DNA from 3 places in the Streptomyces sp. NBC_01506 genome. Region 2 is predicted to be linked to each of the others. Evidence: riboswitches for the same ligand, from Rfam matches in the RefSeq annotation. Region 2 holds a riboswitch; each other region holds the start of a gene.
The links. A riboswitch is a leader RNA that binds a small molecule or an ion and turns the genes downstream of it on or off. The one in region 2 is predicted to bind cobalamin.
Positions count from the first base shown of each region.

Region 1 (5,674 bases), 5.7 Mb from region 2:
GTCTCTTCCCCGACGCGTACGGCTTCGGCGACGACACCGACGACGAACTGCGCGAGTACGCCTCCGAGTTCAGGCGCTTCACCGAGAACGACCTGCGGACCCGCAAGCGCGAGGACGGTCTCGCCCTCGTCCGCACGCTGGACGCCCTGTCCGCCGCCGGCGAGGGCGGAGCCGTACTGAAGCTGACCCCCGACGACTGCCGGCACTGGCTCGGCGCGCTCAACGACCTGCGCCTGACGATCGGCAGCAGGCTGGACGTCTCCGACGAGGACGAGGGCGAGAGCCTGTACCGGCTGCCGGACTCCGATCCGCGCAAGCCGATGGTGATGGCGTATCTGTGGCTCGGGGCGCTCCAGGAGACGCTGGTCGAGACGATGATGCCCTGACGGGCCCGATCGCGTCAGCGCCCCCGCATGCTCTGCGATCCGGGGCGAGATTCGTCCGCTCCTTCCTGTGGGCCGCGCCACAGCGTCCTCCGTGGATCGCCGCCCCGCCCGTGGTAAATCTTCACGACCACCGGCACAGGCAGGAGAAAGGGCGCATCACCATGACCTCCCCACAGGTCGACAACACCTCGGGAAAGCCCCCGAAAAGGCCCTCCGACGAGCCCTCCGTGAACACCTCGGAGGAGGGCTACGAACGCGGACTCGGCAGCCGCCAGGTCCAGATGATCGCGATCGGCGGCGCCATCGGCGTCGGTCTGTTCATGGGCGCGGGCGCGAACATCGCCAAGGCGGGACCGAGCATCATCCTGATGTACGCCCTCGCCGGCGTGGTGATCTTCTTCATCATGCGGGCGCTCGGCGAACTGCTGCTCTACCGGCCGGTCTCCGGCTCCTTCGCGGAGTACGCCCGCGAATTCCTCGGCCCGTTCTTCGGCTACGTCACCGGCTGGACGTACTGGCTCATGTGGATCGTGACCGGCATGGCCGAGCTGACGGCGGCGGCGATCTACATCCACTTCTGGTTCCCCACGATCCCGCAGTGGGTCAGCGCCCTCGTCTTCCTCGTCGTCCTCTTCGGCGTCAACCTGATCTCCGTCAAGATCTTCGGCGAGGTCGAGTTCTGGTTCTCGATGGTCAAGGTCACCGCCATCATCGGCATGATCGTCATCGGCCTCGGCGTCCTCACCCTCGGCTTCTCGAACGCCGGCGACACCGCGGCCACCGGCAATCTCTGGCAGCACGGCGGCATCTTCCCCAACGGCATCGGCTCCAGCCTGATGACCCTTCAGGGCGTGATGTTCGCCTATCTCGCCGTCGAACTCGTCGGCGTCACGGCGGGCGAGTCCGAGAATCCGGAGAAGACGCTCCCCAAGGCGATCAACACGCTGCCCTGGCGCATCATCGTCTTCTACGTAGGCGCGCTCACCGTCATCCTCGCGGTCGTGAAGTGGACCGAATTCAGCGAGGGCGAGAGCCCGTTCGTCCACGCCTTCGCCAAGATCGGCATTCCCCTCGGCGCCGGAATCGTCAACTTCGTCGTGCTGACAGCGGCCCTGTCGTCCTGCAACTCCGGCATGTACTCCACCGGCCGGATGCTGCGCGACCTCTCGGCCAACAAGGAGGCGCCGCAGGCCCTGGGCCGGCTCAACACCCGCCGCACACCCGCCGCCGGGATCACGGCGTCCGTCGCGCTGATGGGCGTCGGCGTCCTCCTGAACTACATCGTCCCGGAGAAGGCGTTCCTGTACGTCACCTCGGTGGCCACCGCCGCCGGTATCTGGACCTGGATGATGATCCTCGTCAGCCATATCAAGTACCGCTCCGCCGTGGTCGCGGGCCGGCTTCCGGCGTCCTCGTTCCCGGCGCCGGGCGGCTCGGCCCTGAGCTGGGTGGCGCTGGTCTTCCTGGCGTTCGTGACGTGTCTGATCGCGTACGACTCCGACGCCCGGGTGTCGCTGTACGTCGGCGCGGTGTGGGCGGTGTTCCTGGGCGCGGGGTGGTCGCTGGTCAGGAGCCCGGCGCGGGCCCGTACGGCGATCGAGGAGGAACCGGCCCGGCCGGACCCGGTGAACCCGGCCTGAACCCGGGCCTGAACCTGGGCCTGAACCTGGGCCTCAACCCCGGCCCGGACCAGGTTGTGGAGCACGCGTCTCACCAGGTGGCCTCCGCATCTCAACCGCGGAGGCCATCTGCTTATCCTTCACTTCATGCTGACCATCACCCAGGCGCTGTACGACCGGATCGTCGCCCACGCGCGGGCGGACCACCCCGACGAGGCGTGCGGCGTGATCGCGGGCCCGGAGGGCAGCGACCGGCCCGAGCGTTTCATCCCGATGCTCAACGCGGCCCGCTCGCCCACGTTCTACGAGTTCGACTCGACCGAGCACAAGCAGCTCGACAACGAGCTGCGGGCGCGCGACGAGGACGTGGTGGTCATCTACCACTCGCACACCGCGACCGAGGCGTACCCCTCCCGCCGGGACATCGACCTGGCGATGGAGCCGTTCGCCCACTACGTACTGGTCTCCACCGCCGACACCGACGACATGGGCCCGTTCCAGTTCCGCTCGTACCGCATCGTGGACGGCGAGGTCACGGAAGAAGAGGTCGAGGTCGTCTGAGAGACTGACGCGATCCAGGGCGGCAGGACCCAGGAAGCCGGTGTGAATCCGGCACGGTCCCGCCACTGTGACCGGGCCCCGCGCGAGCGGGAGCCCGGAAGCCAGGAACTGACCTGTCGCCCTTCTCCCACCATGCCAGGGGACGCGGAAATCCCCCGGAGGAGGCCCAGCCATGTCCTCGCGGCGCCACGCCCTCATACCGGCGGTCCTGCTACCGCTGCTGCTCCCGCTCACCGCCTGCTCCACCGCCCCGGACCCCGTCCGCGACGCCGGAGCGCCGGCCGCCGGATTCCCGTACACCGTCACCAACTGCGGTGTGAAGACCACCTTCGAGGCACCCCCGAAGCGCGTGGTCACGATGAACCAGCACGTCACCGAGATCATGATCGAGCTGGGCCTCACCAAAACCCTCGTCGGCACCGCCTGGCTCGACGACGCGGTCCTGCCCGCCTACCGGAAGGCGTACGACAGCGTCCCGGTCATCGCCGAGGAGTACCCCTCCAAGGAGCGACTTCTCGCCGCGAACCCCGACTTCGTCTACGGCGGCTACAACAGCGCCTTCGCCGCCAAGGACGGCCGCACCCGCGACGACCTGAAGGACGCCGGCATCGACACCCGGCTCAACCTGGAGAACTGCGCCGAGGGCCGGACCTCCATGGACGACGTGTTCCGCGAGGTGCGGGAGGTCGGTCGCACCTTCGGCGTCGCCGACCGCGCCACGAAGTGGACCGCCGAGGCACGCACCACCCTGGCCACCACCGCCGCCGGGCTCGAGGACGTGAAACCGGTCTCCGTCTTCGTCTACGACAGCGGCGACAAGACCGCGTTCACCGCGGGCGGCAAGGGCATCGGCAACGAGCTGATCGAGCGGGCCGGCGGGCACAACGTCTTCGCCGACCTCGACAAGTCCTTCGGCGACGCCACCTGGGAGCAGGTCGTGGCGCGCAAGCCCGAGACGATTCTCATCTACGACTACGGCGCCACCACCGTCGCGCAGAAGAAGAAGCGGCTGCTTCAGGACCCCGTACTGAAGGACGTCCCGGCGATCAGGAACAAGCGCTTCGCCGTCCTGCCGCTCTCCGACGCCGTGCTCGGCGTCCGCGCCCCCGCCGCCGTCCAACGCCTCGCGGCCCAACTCCACCCCCAACTCCACCCCGAGGCAGGCGAGTAGGGCTTTCCCGCCATGACCTGCCGGACCCCGCCCGGTCACCGCCGGCTGCGGCACGTCCTCGTGCTCGCGGCTCTCGCCGTGGCCCTCGGCTGCGCCGTCGTCGCCGGGCTCGCGCTCGGCTCCGTCCGTATCCCGCCCGGTGAGGTCGTCACGATCCTCACCGGCGGCGCGGAGCCCAGCCCCTTCCGCACGATCGTCCTGGACGTACGGCTGCCGCGCGTGCTGCTCGGCGCGGTCGTCGGCGCCGGTCTCGCCGTCGTGGGGACGGTCCTCCAGGCCCTCGTACGCAACCAACTGGCCGATCCGTTCCTGCTCGGGATCTCCTCGGGGGCGTCCACCGGGGCCGTCATCGTGCTGGTCTTCGGGATCGGCGGCGGGATCGGGGGCGGGATCACCACCACCGTCGCCATGCCGGCCGCCGCCTTCGCGGGCTCGCTCGTCGCGATGACCCTCGTCTACGCGCTGGCCCGGCGCGGCGGCGCGATGACCGGCGGGCGGCTCGTACTGGCCGGGGTGACCGTCTCGTACATCCTGTCCGCCCTCACCACACTCGTCCTGGTCGTCTCCGCCCGGCCCGAGCACTTCCAGGAGGCGCTGTTCTGGTCGCTCGGCGGGCTCGGCAGCGCCCGCTGGGGCACGCTCGCCGTCCCGGCCGTCGTCCTCGTCGCGGGCACCGCCGTCCTCATGGCGCTCGCCCGACCGCTGGACCTGCTGCTGGTGGGGGAGGAGGGCGCGACCGTACTCGGTCTCGACACCGGGCGCTTCCGCGCGGCCGTGTTCGTCCTCGTCTCGCTGGTCACCGGCGTCATGGTGGCCGCGAGCGGCGCCATCGGCTTCGTCGGGCTGCTCGTGCCGCACGCCGCGCGGATGGTGGTCGGGGCCGCGCACCGGCCGCTGCTGCCCGTCGCCGCGCTCGGCGGGGCCCTCGTGCTCGTCGTCGCGGACCTCGCCGCCCGTACCGTCGCCGCGCCGCAGGACATCCCCGTGGGTGTCCTCACCGCGCTCATCGGCGGCCCGTTCTTCCTGTGGCTGATGCGCCGCCGCCCCGAAGGAGCCCCGGTATGAGCGCCGGTACGAGCCCCGGTATGAGCACCGGTATGAGCACCGGTACGAGCGATCGCGCTGCCACGCTCCAGGTGAAGGGGGTCTCCTACGGAGTAGGAGACGGCCGTCATCTTGTCGACGCCGTCGACCTGACCGCCGCCCCCGGCGAGACCGTCGGACTCGTCGGCCCCAACGGCAGCGGCAAGACCACCCTGCTGCGCTGCGTGTACGGCGCGCTGCGCCCCACCCACGGCCGGGCCCTGCTGGACGGCGAGGACCTGCACACCATGACCGCCAAGGCGCGCGCCCGCCGCATGGCCACCGTCCCGCAGGACGGGCAGACCGACTTCGAGCTGACCGTCCGCGAGGTCGTCGCCATGGGCCGCTCCCCGCACCGGCGTTTCTGGGAGGCGGACACGGCGGCCGACACCGCGCTGACCGACGCCGCGCTGAGGCGGGTCGGCATCACCTCACTGGCCGGCCGCGCCTTCCCGTCCCTCTCGGGCGGCGAACGCCAGCGGGCCCTCGTCGCCCGCGCCCTCGTACAGAGGCCCGCGCTTTTCGTCCTGGACGAGCCGACCAACCACCTGGACATCCGCCACCAGCTCGAAGTCCTCACCCTGATGAAGGAGTTGGGGGCCACCAAGCTGCTCGCCCTGCACGACCTGAATCTCGCCGCGTACTACTGCGACCGCCTGTACGTACTCAAAGCGGGCACCGTCGTCACCTCCGGAACCCCCACCGAGGTCCTGACCCCCGCCCTCCTGGCCGCCGTCTACGAGGTGGCTGCCGAGGTCACACCCCATCCCCGGACCGGCGCCCCCACCGTCGTCTATCTGCCCGAGTCCCCGGCCCTGTCCACCTGACGAACACCGAACGTCCATCATGCGAGA
Region 1 is NZ_CP109422.1:6,225,246-6,230,919, forward strand. It holds gene OG329_RS27660 (DUF2017 domain-containing protein) at 1-386, shown strand, start outside; gene OG329_RS27665 (amino acid permease) at 548-2,026, shown strand; gene OG329_RS27670 (Mov34/MPN/PAD-1 family protein) at 2,153-2,566, shown strand; cobalamin riboswitch at 2,566-2,698, shown strand; gene OG329_RS27675 (ABC transporter substrate-binding protein) at 2,739-3,737, shown strand; gene OG329_RS27680 (FecCD family ABC transporter permease) at 3,750-4,802, shown strand; gene OG329_RS27685 (ABC transporter ATP-binding protein) at 4,835-5,647, shown strand.
Region 1: linked by a shared signal. The riboswitch ahead of OG329_RS27675 (ABC transporter substrate-binding protein) and the one ahead of metE (5-methyltetrahydropteroyltriglutamate--homocysteine S-methyltransferase) in region 2 are both predicted to bind cobalamin.

Region 2 (5,674 bases):
GCCGGCGGGGCGGCCTCGTGCCGCGCCGGCGGCGGCGACCGTCGCCGGATCGCCGCAGGCGGGGCCCCCACTCGCCACCGCCTTGCCCCGCGTGCCCGCCCGGTGACGAACTACGGTCGGCGGCAGCCGAGTTGGTGATCGTGCCGATGTGGGAAACTGTCGGCATTCGTTCGCGGGCGGGGAATCCGGGCGCGGTTGTCGAGAGGAGCGCATTGTGGGACAGAACGGCTTCCGTGCCGAGGGGATCGACACCAGCAGGCCGCACCCCGCGCGGATCTACGACTATCTGCTCGACGGCAAGGACAACTACGAGGTCGACCAGGCGGCCGGCGACGAACTGGCCGCCGCGGCGCCCGAGGTGCGGATCGGCGTACGAGCCAACCGCGCCTTCCTCCAGCGCGCCGTACGGTACGTGGTCGGCACCGGCGTCCGGCAGATCCTCGACGTCGGCACCGGTCTGCCCACCTCGCCGAACGTGCACGAGACCGCCCAGGAAGTGGCGCCGGACGTGCGCATCGCGTACGTCGACAACGACCCGATCGTGAACGCGCACGCCAACGCGCTGCTCAACCGCTCCGCCGAGACCAGCATCGTGCTCGCCGATCTGCGCGACCCGCGGGCCATCGTGGACCACCCCGATGTCCGCCGGGTCATCGATTTCGACCAGCCCGTCGCCCTGCTCCTCGTCGCGATCCTCCACTTCATCACCGACGCGGAGGAGCCGGAGCGGATCGTCGCCGACCTGCGCGACGCGCTGCCGGACGGCAGCTTCCTGGTCCTCTCGCACGCCACGGGTGACTTCGCCGACCGCAGCGAGGCCCAGGCCATTTACAACAGGGCCACGGCCACCCTGAATCTGCGGTCCCGAGCCAGGGTCGAGCGGTTCTTCGACGGCTTCGAACTGATCGAACCCGGCCTGGCCCAAGTCCCGTTCTGGCGCCCGGACGCCCCGCCGCCGGCGGAATCCGCGCAGATCGGCTTCTTCGGCGGCGTGGCACGCAAGTCCGGGTGAGTGGGTCTCAGGCCGGGGTTCGAGGGTCAGGGTTCAGGGTTTGCGGGCGATGCCCGCGTAGCAGCCGGCTTCCGCGTCCGTGACGTTCTCCGTGTCGCCGTCGAGCGTGGGGCGCCAGCGCTGGGTGGGGACGACGCCGGGGTCGAGGAGTTCCCAGCCGTCGAAGAGGCGGGCTATCTCGGCCTGGGTGCGTGCCGCGACGGAAGTACCGGCGGCGCGGTAGGCGTTGATGAGGCCGGCGACTCCCACGGGGTCGAAGTCGGGCGTGAAGTGGGTGATGGCGAGGGTGCTGCCCGCGGGCAGTGCCGCCTTGAGGTGGTCCACGATGCCCTGGGCGCCGCCGTCGTAACTCTCGTCGGTGACGAAGTGCAGCAGCGCGTTGAGACTCAGCGCGATGGGCCGATCGAAGTCAAGTACGCCCGCGATCCCCGGTGTTGCCAGGAGCGCGGCCGGGTCCTTGACGTCCGCCTGCGCGTAGGAGGTGTGCCCGTCGGCGTGGCTGTGCAGCAGAGCCCGTGCGTGCGCGAGGACGATCGGGTCGTTGTCGGTGTAGACCACGCGCGCCGCGGGGGTGATCTCCTGGGCGACCTCATGGAGGTTGGGGGACGTGGGGATGCCCGTGCCGATGTCGAAGAACTGGGTCATGCCCTCCTGGGCGAGGAACCGCGTGGCGCGCCGCATGAAGCGCCGGTTGATGCGCGCGGCGCTCAGGGCGGCGGGGAATGCGGCGAGGGCCTTGCCGGCCGCTTCCCGGTCGGCGGGGAAGTTCGTCGTACCGCCGAGGTAATAGTCGTACATGCGAGCTGAATGCGCCTGATCCAGCTTCAGATCCACCGGGCTGCTGTCCACCGGGCTGGTGTCTACCGTGCTGTTGTCCGCCATGCCGCGCCCCCAAGGGTTCTTCGATATCCTGCCGGGCCGGGTACGCGCCAACCGGCGCGTCCCCTCCGCCACAGCGGTTCACTTCCCGCCGCCCGCACGGGACAACCGTGGGAGCGCAGGCCGTTCCGCCAAGGCCCGTGGCGGGCTGTTCGGACGAACGGGGAACGTGTTGCCGAAGCCGCCACCCGAACGCCTAAGTAGTCATACTATTACTGTCGGCGAAGAAAGTTGGGCGAAGGGTTGCACAGGAAGCCCCTTCATCCGGTTGGCTGTCGAGAGACACAACACGTCTCCACCGACTCGCTCCACCGGCACACTCCGCCGTCGAGCGGTGCGGTGCCCATTCACCCAAGGACATGTGTGGAACTCGATCGGGAAGCTCCGGTGGTTCGGGAACTCTTCGCCCGGGACTTCGTCGCCGACATACTGACCGGCACGCGGTATCTCCCGGCCGCCGTGGTGCGCGCCGGGGCACGCCACCTGCGCCGCCGGCAGTACGCCCCCCACGCTCCGTCGAGCGCCGCCTCGACGCCGGACGCGCCCGTTCCCGCATCCGTGCCCGGTTCCGTGCCCGGTTCCGCTTCCGAGGAGGAAGCATGATGGCCGCTCCTTCTTCCCGGACGCGAGGCGCGAACGCGCCCGGTGCCACAGTCGTCCCGAGCGAAGCCCGGCAGGGGCGGCTGGGCCTGACCTTCGACGCCTTCCACGACTACCACCGCGAATTATGGATGCGGTACGCCCACACCCAGGTCGGCGGCCGGCCCATGGCCGAGGCCGTCGTGGACAGCGCCTGCGCGCGGCTGAAGACGGACTGGGAACACGCCCTGGCCCAGGAATCCGTACCCCGCTACGCCTGGTCGCTGCTGAAGGCAGAGGTCCACGGATGGCTCGACGCACGCGGACTGCAACCGCTCCTGGTGGGCACCGCCGCCTTCCACGCGGCCATCTCGAAACTCCTCCTGCACGAGCCGCGCGACGAGTTCACCGTCCTGGAAGGTGAACTCGGCCTGTACGGCGCCATCGTGGAGCTGCCCGAGCGCCAGTACGACGTCATCGTCCTGCGCTTCGTCCTCGGCAAGGACGAGGAGCATGTCGCGGAGTACCTCGGTATCGAACTCGCCACGGTACGCTCCCAGTTACAGCATGCCCGCCGCCGCCTGGCACGCGAGCTCGACATGGCCCTCGACCGGACCGAGACGCAGGAGTAGACGTGCGCACCGACGACCACGCCTCCATCAGCGCCCGGCTCGACCAGGCAGAGGTCCTTGTCGACACCTACTCCGACTACGACACCGAAGCCGCCCGGCAACGCGTCGACGCCAAGGCCGCCTCCATACCGCCCGAAGCCGCCCCCGGGGCGTCGCGTACTCCCGCCGCGCACGAGCAGGCCGCCCGCGATCTCGACCTCGCGGTCGCCCTCATCGTCGACACCCCGCAGGCGGCAACGGCCCTGGCACAACTGGCCGATGACGACCGGCCGGACCCCGAGGGCGCGGTCGTCTTCGGCGCGCTGCTGCATCTGGCGCGGGCTCATGACGCGGCCCAGTTCTGGTGGCAGTTCGCCGCGGGCGGCGGCAACCGTACGGCCGCCTTCTGTCTCTACCTGGCTCACGGGCGGCGTGCCGAGTTCAGCGACGCCAGGTACTGGCGCGCGGAGGCCCGCCGGCTGAGCGCCCCGGACAGCACGTCACCGGCCCCCGCCGCGCGTCCGCGTCCGCTGCTGCCGGAGACCATCCGTCACCAACTGCTGACCCAGTGCCACTCCGGCAGCCGCCCCACGCTTCCGGCCCGCCTGGAGGCGGTCATCAACCGCCTGCCTGTCGACCCGGACAACGACTTCGGCACGATCCCCCGCCCCGTCCCCACCCTGACCCGCGACCTTCCCCACGGCCACTGAGCGGCGCTGAGCGGCACCGGGGCGCACCGTGGCGGGCCTCCCACGGGAAGGTGTCCATTTCACCGTCCGCGATGTGGTCACCGCGTAGGCGCTCGCCACTGGTCCCTCTAGGCTGGGCCGTGCAGCCGGTTCGTTCCTGTCCGCCAGGCGGGAGCGTCGTAAGAGGGAACCCGGTGGGAATCCGGGACTGCCCCGCAGCGGTGAGTGGGAACGACCGCCGTCATACGCACTGGACCTGGACAGGTCTGGGAAGCGACGGCCAGTAGGCGTCTCGTAACGGATACGGGACGGGCCCACGAGTCCGAAGACCTGCCTGTTGCCCGCGCGTGAACGATCGCGCGCGGTAATCCCGGTGACCTCGTGGGCGGGTCGGCGTACATATCGAGCGGCACGCGCGGCGACGACGCGCTGTGTTCCGCACGGTCGGTCGTCCCTTCGCGCTCGCGTCCCGTCTCCGGGAACGCAAGGACACATCTCGCGAAGGAGAGTTCCGTGACAGCGCAGTCCGCAGCCGCGGCAGCACGGGCCACCGTGTACGGCTACCCCCGCCAGGGACAGAACCGGGAACTGAAGAAGGCCGTCGAGGGCTACTGGAAGGGCCGCGTCGACGCCGGCGCCCTCCGGAAGACCGCCGAGGATCTTCGCCGCTCGAACTGGCGGCAGTTGGCCGACGCCGGTATCCAAGAAGTGCCGTCCGGTGATTTCTCGTACTACGACCATGTCCTGGACACCAGCGTCATGGTCGGCGCTGTCCCCGAGCGGCACCGCGCGGCGGTCGAAACCGACGCGCTGGACGGCTACTTCGCGATGGCGCGCGGCACCCAGGATGTCGCGCCGCTGGAGATGACGAAGTGGTTCGACACCAACTACCACTACCTGGTACCCGAGTTGGGCCCGGACACCGTCTTCCGCGCCGACTCCGCCAAACAGGTCACCGAGTTCACCGAAGCCCTCGCGCTCGGCCTCACCGCCCGGCCCGTGCTCCTGGGCCCCGTCACCTACCTTCTGCTGGCCAAGCCCGCTCCCGGCGTGGCCGCCGACTTCGAGCCGCTGACACTGCTCGACCGGCTCCTTCCCGTCTACGCCGAGATCCTGGCCGACCTGCGCGCGGCCGGCGCCGACTGGGTGCAGTTGGACGAGCCCGCGCTCGTCCAGGACCGCACCCCGGCCGAGCTGAACGCCACCGCCCGCGCCTACCGCGAACTGGGCGGTGCCACCGACCGGCCGAAGCTGCTCGTCGCCTCCTACTTCGGGCGGCTCGGCGAGGCTCTGCCCGTCCTGGCCAAGGCCCCCGTCGACGGGCTCGCGCTCGACTTCACCGAATCGGGCGCCCCCAACCTCGACGCCCTCGCGGCCGTCGGCGGACTGCCCGGCAAACGCCTGGTCGCGGGCGTCGTCGACGGACGCAACATCTGGATCAACGACTACGAGAAGTCCCTCGCCACGCTGGGCACGCTCCTCGGCCTCGCCGACCGCGTGGACGTCTCCGCCTCCTGCTCCCTGCTGCACGTCCCGCTCGACGCCACCGCCGAACGCGACATCGACCCGGAGATCAGCCGCTGGCTCGCCTTCGCCCGGCAGAAGACGCGGGAGATCGCCGTACTGGCACGCGGGCTCGGGCCGGGCATCGGCTCCATCACGGCCGAACTCGTCGCCAACCGCGCCGCGCTCGCCTCCCGGGCCGGATCCGCGCTGACCCGGGATCCCGCCGTGCGCGCCCGCACCGCGGCCATCACCGACGCGGACGGGCGGCGCTCGCAGCCGTACGCCGAACGCACCACGGCGCAGCGGGCGCGCCTGGGCCTTCCGCCGCTACCGACGACGACCGTCGGCTCCTTCCCGCAGACCGCCGAACTGCGCACCGCGCGGGCCGACTTGCGCGC
Region 2 is NZ_CP109422.1:572,543-578,216, reverse strand. It holds gene OG329_RS02535 (SAM-dependent methyltransferase) at 215-1,012, shown strand; gene OG329_RS02530 (SAM-dependent methyltransferase) at 1,046-1,894, opposite strand; gene OG329_RS02525 (hypothetical protein) at 2,255-2,494, shown strand; gene OG329_RS02520 (RNA polymerase sigma factor) at 2,494-3,102, shown strand; gene OG329_RS02515 (hypothetical protein) at 3,105-3,791, shown strand; cobalamin riboswitch at 3,920-4,123, shown strand; gene metE (5-methyltetrahydropteroyltriglutamate--homocysteine S-methyltransferase) at 4,284-5,674, shown strand, end outside.

Region 3 (5,674 bases), 2.4 Mb from region 2:
CGCCGACGACACGCTCGCCGGGCTGCTCGACATCACCACCGGCGGGCGCGTGCTGCGCATCGAACGGCTGCGGCTGGCGAGCGGCGAGCCGATGGCCATCGAGACCACACATCTTTCGGCCAAACGCTTCCCCGCGCTGCGCCGTTCACTCGTCAAGTACACATCTCTGTATACGGCGTTGGCCGAGGTGTACGGGGTGCACCTGGCGGAGGCCGAGGAGACCATCGAGACGTCGCTGGCGACACCGCGCGAGGCCGGGCTGCTCGGTACTGATGTGGGCCTGCCCATGCTGATGCTGTCGCGGCACTCGATCGACACCTCCGGGGAGCCGGTGGAGTGGGTGCGCTCGGTGTACCGCGGCGACCGTTACAAGTTCGTGGCGAGGCTGCGCCGGCCGACCGACTGAGCCGGACCTCAACCAACAAAACCCCACATCACGACGTACGTTCAGCACCCGCGCGGGAGTACGAGACGCCTGGGGGGTGACGCATGCGAGCAAGTCCCCTAGATTTCCTGCGTGTTTCCGCAGGTGATCAGCGAGGGGACGACCCACCATGCCAGAGTCGACACCAGCAAGTTCCGCACAGAACACACCTAGTTCGACCAATTCGTCGGGCTCGTCGGGCTCGGGCTCGGGCTCGGGCTCGGGCTCGTCCGGGCGTCTCGCGCCGAAGTCGATCGCGATCTGGGCGCTGGTCGCCCTGGTGGGCGCGGTCGGCTGGGGCGTCCTCGCGCTGTCGCGCGGTGAGGAGGTCTCCGCGGCCTGGATGCTGGCGGCGGCACTCGGCTCGTACGCGATCGCCTACCGCTTCTACGCCAGATTCATCGCGCGGCGGGTGCTGAAGGTCGACAAGACGCGGGCCACGCCCGCCGAACGCCTCGACAACGGTGTCGACTTCCACCCCACCGACCGGCGTGTGCTGTTCGGGCACCACTTCGCCGCCGTCGCGGGCGCGGGGCCGCTCGTCGGGCCGGTGCTGGCCGCGCAGATGGGCTATCTGCCGGGCACGATCTGGATCGTCGCGGGTGTCATCTTCGCGGGCGCGGTCCAGGACATGGTCACGCTGTTCTTCTCCACGCGCAGGGACGGCCGTTCGCTCGGTCAGATCGCCCGTGACGAGATCGGCCCGTTCGGCGGCGCCGCCGCGCTGATCGCGGTCTTCCTCATCATGATCATCCTGCTGGCGGTGCTGGCGCTGGTCATCGTCAACGCGCTCGCCGACTCGCCGTGGGGCGTCTTCTCCATCGCGATGACCATCCCGATCGCGCTGTTCATGGGCGTGTACCTGCGGGTGCTGCGGCCGGGCAAGGTCAGCGAGGTCTCGCTCATCGGCGTGGCGCTGCTGCTGCTCGCGATCGTGGCCGGCGGCTGGGTCGCCGAGTCCTCGCTCGCCGACACCTTCACTCTGGAGGCCGGCACGCTGGTCATCTGGATGATCGTGTACGGCTTCCTCGCCTCCGTACTGCCGGTCTGGATGCTGCTGGCGCCGCGCGACTATCTGTCGACCTTCATGAAGGTCGGCACGATCGCGCTGCTGGCGGTGGGCGTGGTCGTCGCGCTGCCGACGATGAAGATGGACGCGGTCACCGAGTTCGCGAGCCGGGGGGACGGTCCGGTCTTCGCCGGATCGATGTTCCCGTTCGTCTTCATCACCATCGCGTGCGGCGCGCTGTCCGGTTTCCACGCACTGGTCTCCTCGGGCACCACGCCGAAGATGGTGCAGAAGGAGACCCAGATCCGGATGATCGGGTACGGCGCGATGCTCACCGAGTCGTTCGTCGCGATCATGGCGATGATCACGGCGTGCATCATCGACCCGGGTCTGTACTTCGCGGTCAACTCCCCCGCCGGTGTCATCGGCGGCACGGTCGAATCCGCCTCCCAGGCGGTCGCGAACCTCGGCTTCACGATCTCGCCCGATCAACTCGCCCAGGCGGCGAAGGACGTCGAGGAGTCGAGCCTGCTGTCGCGTACGGGCGGCGCGCCGACCTTCGCGCTCGGGATGTCGGACATCTTCTCGTCCGTGATCGGCGGTACGGGGATGAAGGCGTTCTGGTACCACTTCGCGATCATGTTCGAGGCGCTGTTCATCCTGACCACGGTGGACGCGGGCACGCGCGTCGGGCGCTTCATGCTCCAGGACATGCTCGGCAATGTGTACAAGCCGATGCGCCAGGTCAGTTGGAAGCCCGGCGTCTGGTTCGCCAGCGCGGTGGTCGTCGGCGCGTGGGGCTACTTCCTGTGGGTCGGCGTGCACGACCCGCTGGGCGGCATCAACCAGCTCTTCCCGCTGTTCGGCATCGCGAACCAGCTCCTGGCGGCGGTGGCGCTCGCGGTGTGCACGACGCTGCTGGTGAAGTCGGGGCGGCTGAAGTGGGCCTGGGTGACGGGCGTTCCGCTCGCCTGGGACGCGGCGGTCACGCTCACCGCGAGCTGGCAGAAGATCTTCTCCGACGACCCGAGGGTCGGCTTCTTCACCCAGCGCGACGTCTACCAGGCGGGCATCGACAACGGCGAGGTGATCCCGCCGGCGACATCGATGGACGAGATGCACACGGTCGTCACCAACTCGACGGTGGACGGCGTGCTTTCGGCGCTGTTCGCGATCCTGATCATCGTGGTCATCGCCGACGCGGCGCGGGTCTGCTACAAGGCGATCCGCGACCCGCAGAGCGTGAAGCTGTCGGAGACGCCGTACGTGAAGTCGGAACTGGTCGCGCCGGCGGGCCTGATCCCGACGAAGGAGGAGAAGGCGGAACTGGCGGCGGCGTCCAACGGGACGGGGGCGTCCACCGGGACGGGGGTGGGGCCGTCATGACGTCCGCGGTCCTGACCTCCGCGGCGAAGGTGCGCCACGCGATGGGCCGGATCCGTTGGTACGTACGCGAGTTGACGGGCGAGTCGGCGTACGACCACTACGTGGCCCACACCCGCGCCTGCGACCCGACGGCGGAGGTCAAGACCCGCCGCGCTTTCGAACGCGAACGGATGGACGCGCGCGAGGCGGACCCGAGGGAGGGCTTCCGCTGCTGCTGAGCGGTCCCAGGGCCGCCGTTCCCCCACGGGGAGCGGCGGCCCTTCGCCGTACGCGAACCGGTGTCAGCACACCCACTCCTTGAGCTGCTCGGTCTCCAGGGTGATGTCCACCGGGCCGGGCAGAACGACCGTCTTGCCGAAGGGCACGGTGCGGGCGCTCTCGTACCGCACACCGTCCGGCTCGCTGTGGACGGTCACCTCGCAGGAGTCCCGGTCGATCAGCAGATAGACGGGGATACCGGTCTCGGCGTAGACACGGGGTTTCTCCACGCGGTCGCGCGCGTCGGTGTCGGAGTCGGAGTCGTACAACGTGACCTCGACGGCCATGAGGACGGGGCCAGGGTCGACCCACTCGCCTTGGCCGACGAACGCACCGCTCGGAGCGAGAGAACCGTCCGTCCGGACGCGTCCCTGGCGATGTCGCTGGGCTTTCAGCCCTTGGGCGGGATAGAGCCACAGCTCTGGTCGCGACCGCATACAGCGGCGCAGGAGCCACTGCATGATGCATCCGTGCGTACCGTCCGGGCCCGCCTTGCTGTGCACTTTCCCGTCGATCAGCTCAAGGCGGGCACGCTCGGCCGTACGGCTCAGAATGCGGTACAACTCGTCGAAGTCGTCGGTTTCCACATGGACTCGGTCGGTAGTGACCACGCGGCTCAAACCTCCTCATGTCGCGATCGACGCTAGCGGTGCCCTCGGACAACGCACCGCCGGAGCCGTGTCGCACACTGCATGGATGGATCAGACGACACGGCCGGAGGCCGGCTTCACCATCAGAGCGGCCGAGCCCGGCGAGTACGACGTGCTCGGGGAGATAACCGCGCGGGCCTATCTGGACGACGGGCTGCTGGACTTCGGGGAGGACGACCCCTATCTGGCGACCCTGCGGGACGTCGCGGCGCGGGCCGTCGGGGCCGAGGTGCTCGTGGCCGTCGGCGCGGACGGGGGTGTGCTCGGTGGGGTGGCCCATGTCTCCGGGCCGTCCGCGTGGGCCGATCTGGCCGGGGACGGGGAGGCCGAGTTCCGCATGCTGGCCGTCGCGCCGGCCGCCCGGGGACGGGGTGTCGGCGGGGCGCTGGTGCGGGCGTGTGTGGACCGTGCGCGGGCCACCGAGGGGTGTGTACGGGTGCGGCTGTCCACGCAGAAGTCGATGCTCGACGCGCACCGGATCTACGAGCGCCTGGGCTTCGTACGAACCCCGGAGCGCGACTGGTCGCCCATCCCAGGGCTGTCCCTGCTCACCTACAGCCTGGAAATCTAAGGCGTTTCGGGGCTGATTCCGGGCAAGGCGAAACGCCCGCGACACAACATGTGGGGGGTGCCGCTCCCAAGCAACCCCACATGTATGCTCAAGTCTGCTGTCGCCGCAGGAGAATCCGGTGGGAATCCGGAACTGTCCCGCAACGGTGTGCTGTGGTGCGCTTTGTCGTGCCCGCGAGTCCGAGCACCTGCCGACGGCGCATCCGGCTCGACCGATCCGGGTGCCGAGACGTCCGGGCCTCGAGGTTGGGCCGGTGGACGCCGCAGCGCGCGCTGCCCGGTTGTGGGGCGGCGTACGCGGGCGTGCGCTGCCGTGCCCCTCCCTCCGTGGCCCAGAGCCGAGCGAGGGAGAGCACCACGTGACCATCGCGCCAGCCGATCCGGCTTCAGCGATCTCCGAGCGGGTACGGGAGACGGCCGCCGTCACGGCCGCCGCCGTCACAGCCGACAGGCCGGCCGACGGGCCCGGGACGGGCCTTCTGCGGCTCCTCACGGACCTCACCGCCGACCTCGCAGACACCGACCCCGGCAAGGTCGCCGCCGCCGCGCTCCGTGGCCGTAACGCCGCGTCCGACGAGGCCGAGTTGCGTGAACTCGCCACCGAGGCCGCCGCCGGGCTCATCTCCGAGGACCCCGCGTACTCGCGTCTCGCCGCCCGTCTGCTCACCCGCACCATCGCGGACGAGGCCGCCGGTCAGGGCGCCGTCTCGTTCTCCTCGTCGGTCGGCGTGGGCCACGCGCAGGGCCTGATCGCCGACCGTACGGCCGCGTTCGTCACCCGCCACGCCGCCCGCCTCGACGCGCTGATCGACCCGGCCGCCGACGACCGCTTCGGCTACTTCGGCCTGCGTACCCTCTTCAGCCGCTATCTGCTCCGGCACCCGATCACCCGCGATGTCATCGAGACGCCGCAGTACTTCATGCTGCGCGTCGCGTCCGGGCTGGCCAAGGACGACTCCCCGGCCGCCGTGGACGAGGTCGCCGCGCTGTACGGCCTGATGAGCCGGCTCGACTACCTCCCCTCCTCCCCCACCCTCTTCAACTCCGGCACCCGGCACCCCCAGATGTCGTCCTGCTATCTGCTGGACTCCCCCCTGGACGAGCTGGACTCGATCTACGACCGCTACCACCAGGTCGCCCGGCTCTCGAAGCACGCGGGCGGCATCGGCCTCTCGTACTCCCGTATCCGCGCCCGCGGTTCACTGATCCGCGGCACGAACGGGCACTCCAACGGCATCGTGCCGTTCCTGCGCACGCTCGACTCCTCCGTCGCCGCCGTCAACCAGGGCGGCCGGCGCAAGGGCGCGGCCTGCGTCTATCTGGAGACCTGGCACGCGGACATCGAGGAGTTCCTGGAGCTGCGCGACAACACGGGCG
Region 3 is NZ_CP109422.1:2,940,579-2,946,252, forward strand. It holds gene OG329_RS12515 (GntR family transcriptional regulator) at 1-406, shown strand, start outside; gene OG329_RS12520 (carbon starvation CstA family protein) at 555-2,819, shown strand; gene OG329_RS12525 (YbdD/YjiX family protein) at 2,816-3,037, shown strand; gene OG329_RS12530 (Uma2 family endonuclease) at 3,101-3,688, opposite strand; gene OG329_RS12535 (GNAT family N-acetyltransferase) at 3,774-4,298, shown strand; cobalamin riboswitch at 4,376-4,508, shown strand; gene OG329_RS12540 (ribonucleoside-diphosphate reductase subunit alpha) at 4,657-5,674, shown strand, end outside.
Region 3: linked by a shared signal. The riboswitch ahead of OG329_RS12540 (ribonucleoside-diphosphate reductase subunit alpha) and the one ahead of metE (5-methyltetrahydropteroyltriglutamate--homocysteine S-methyltransferase) in region 2 are both predicted to bind cobalamin.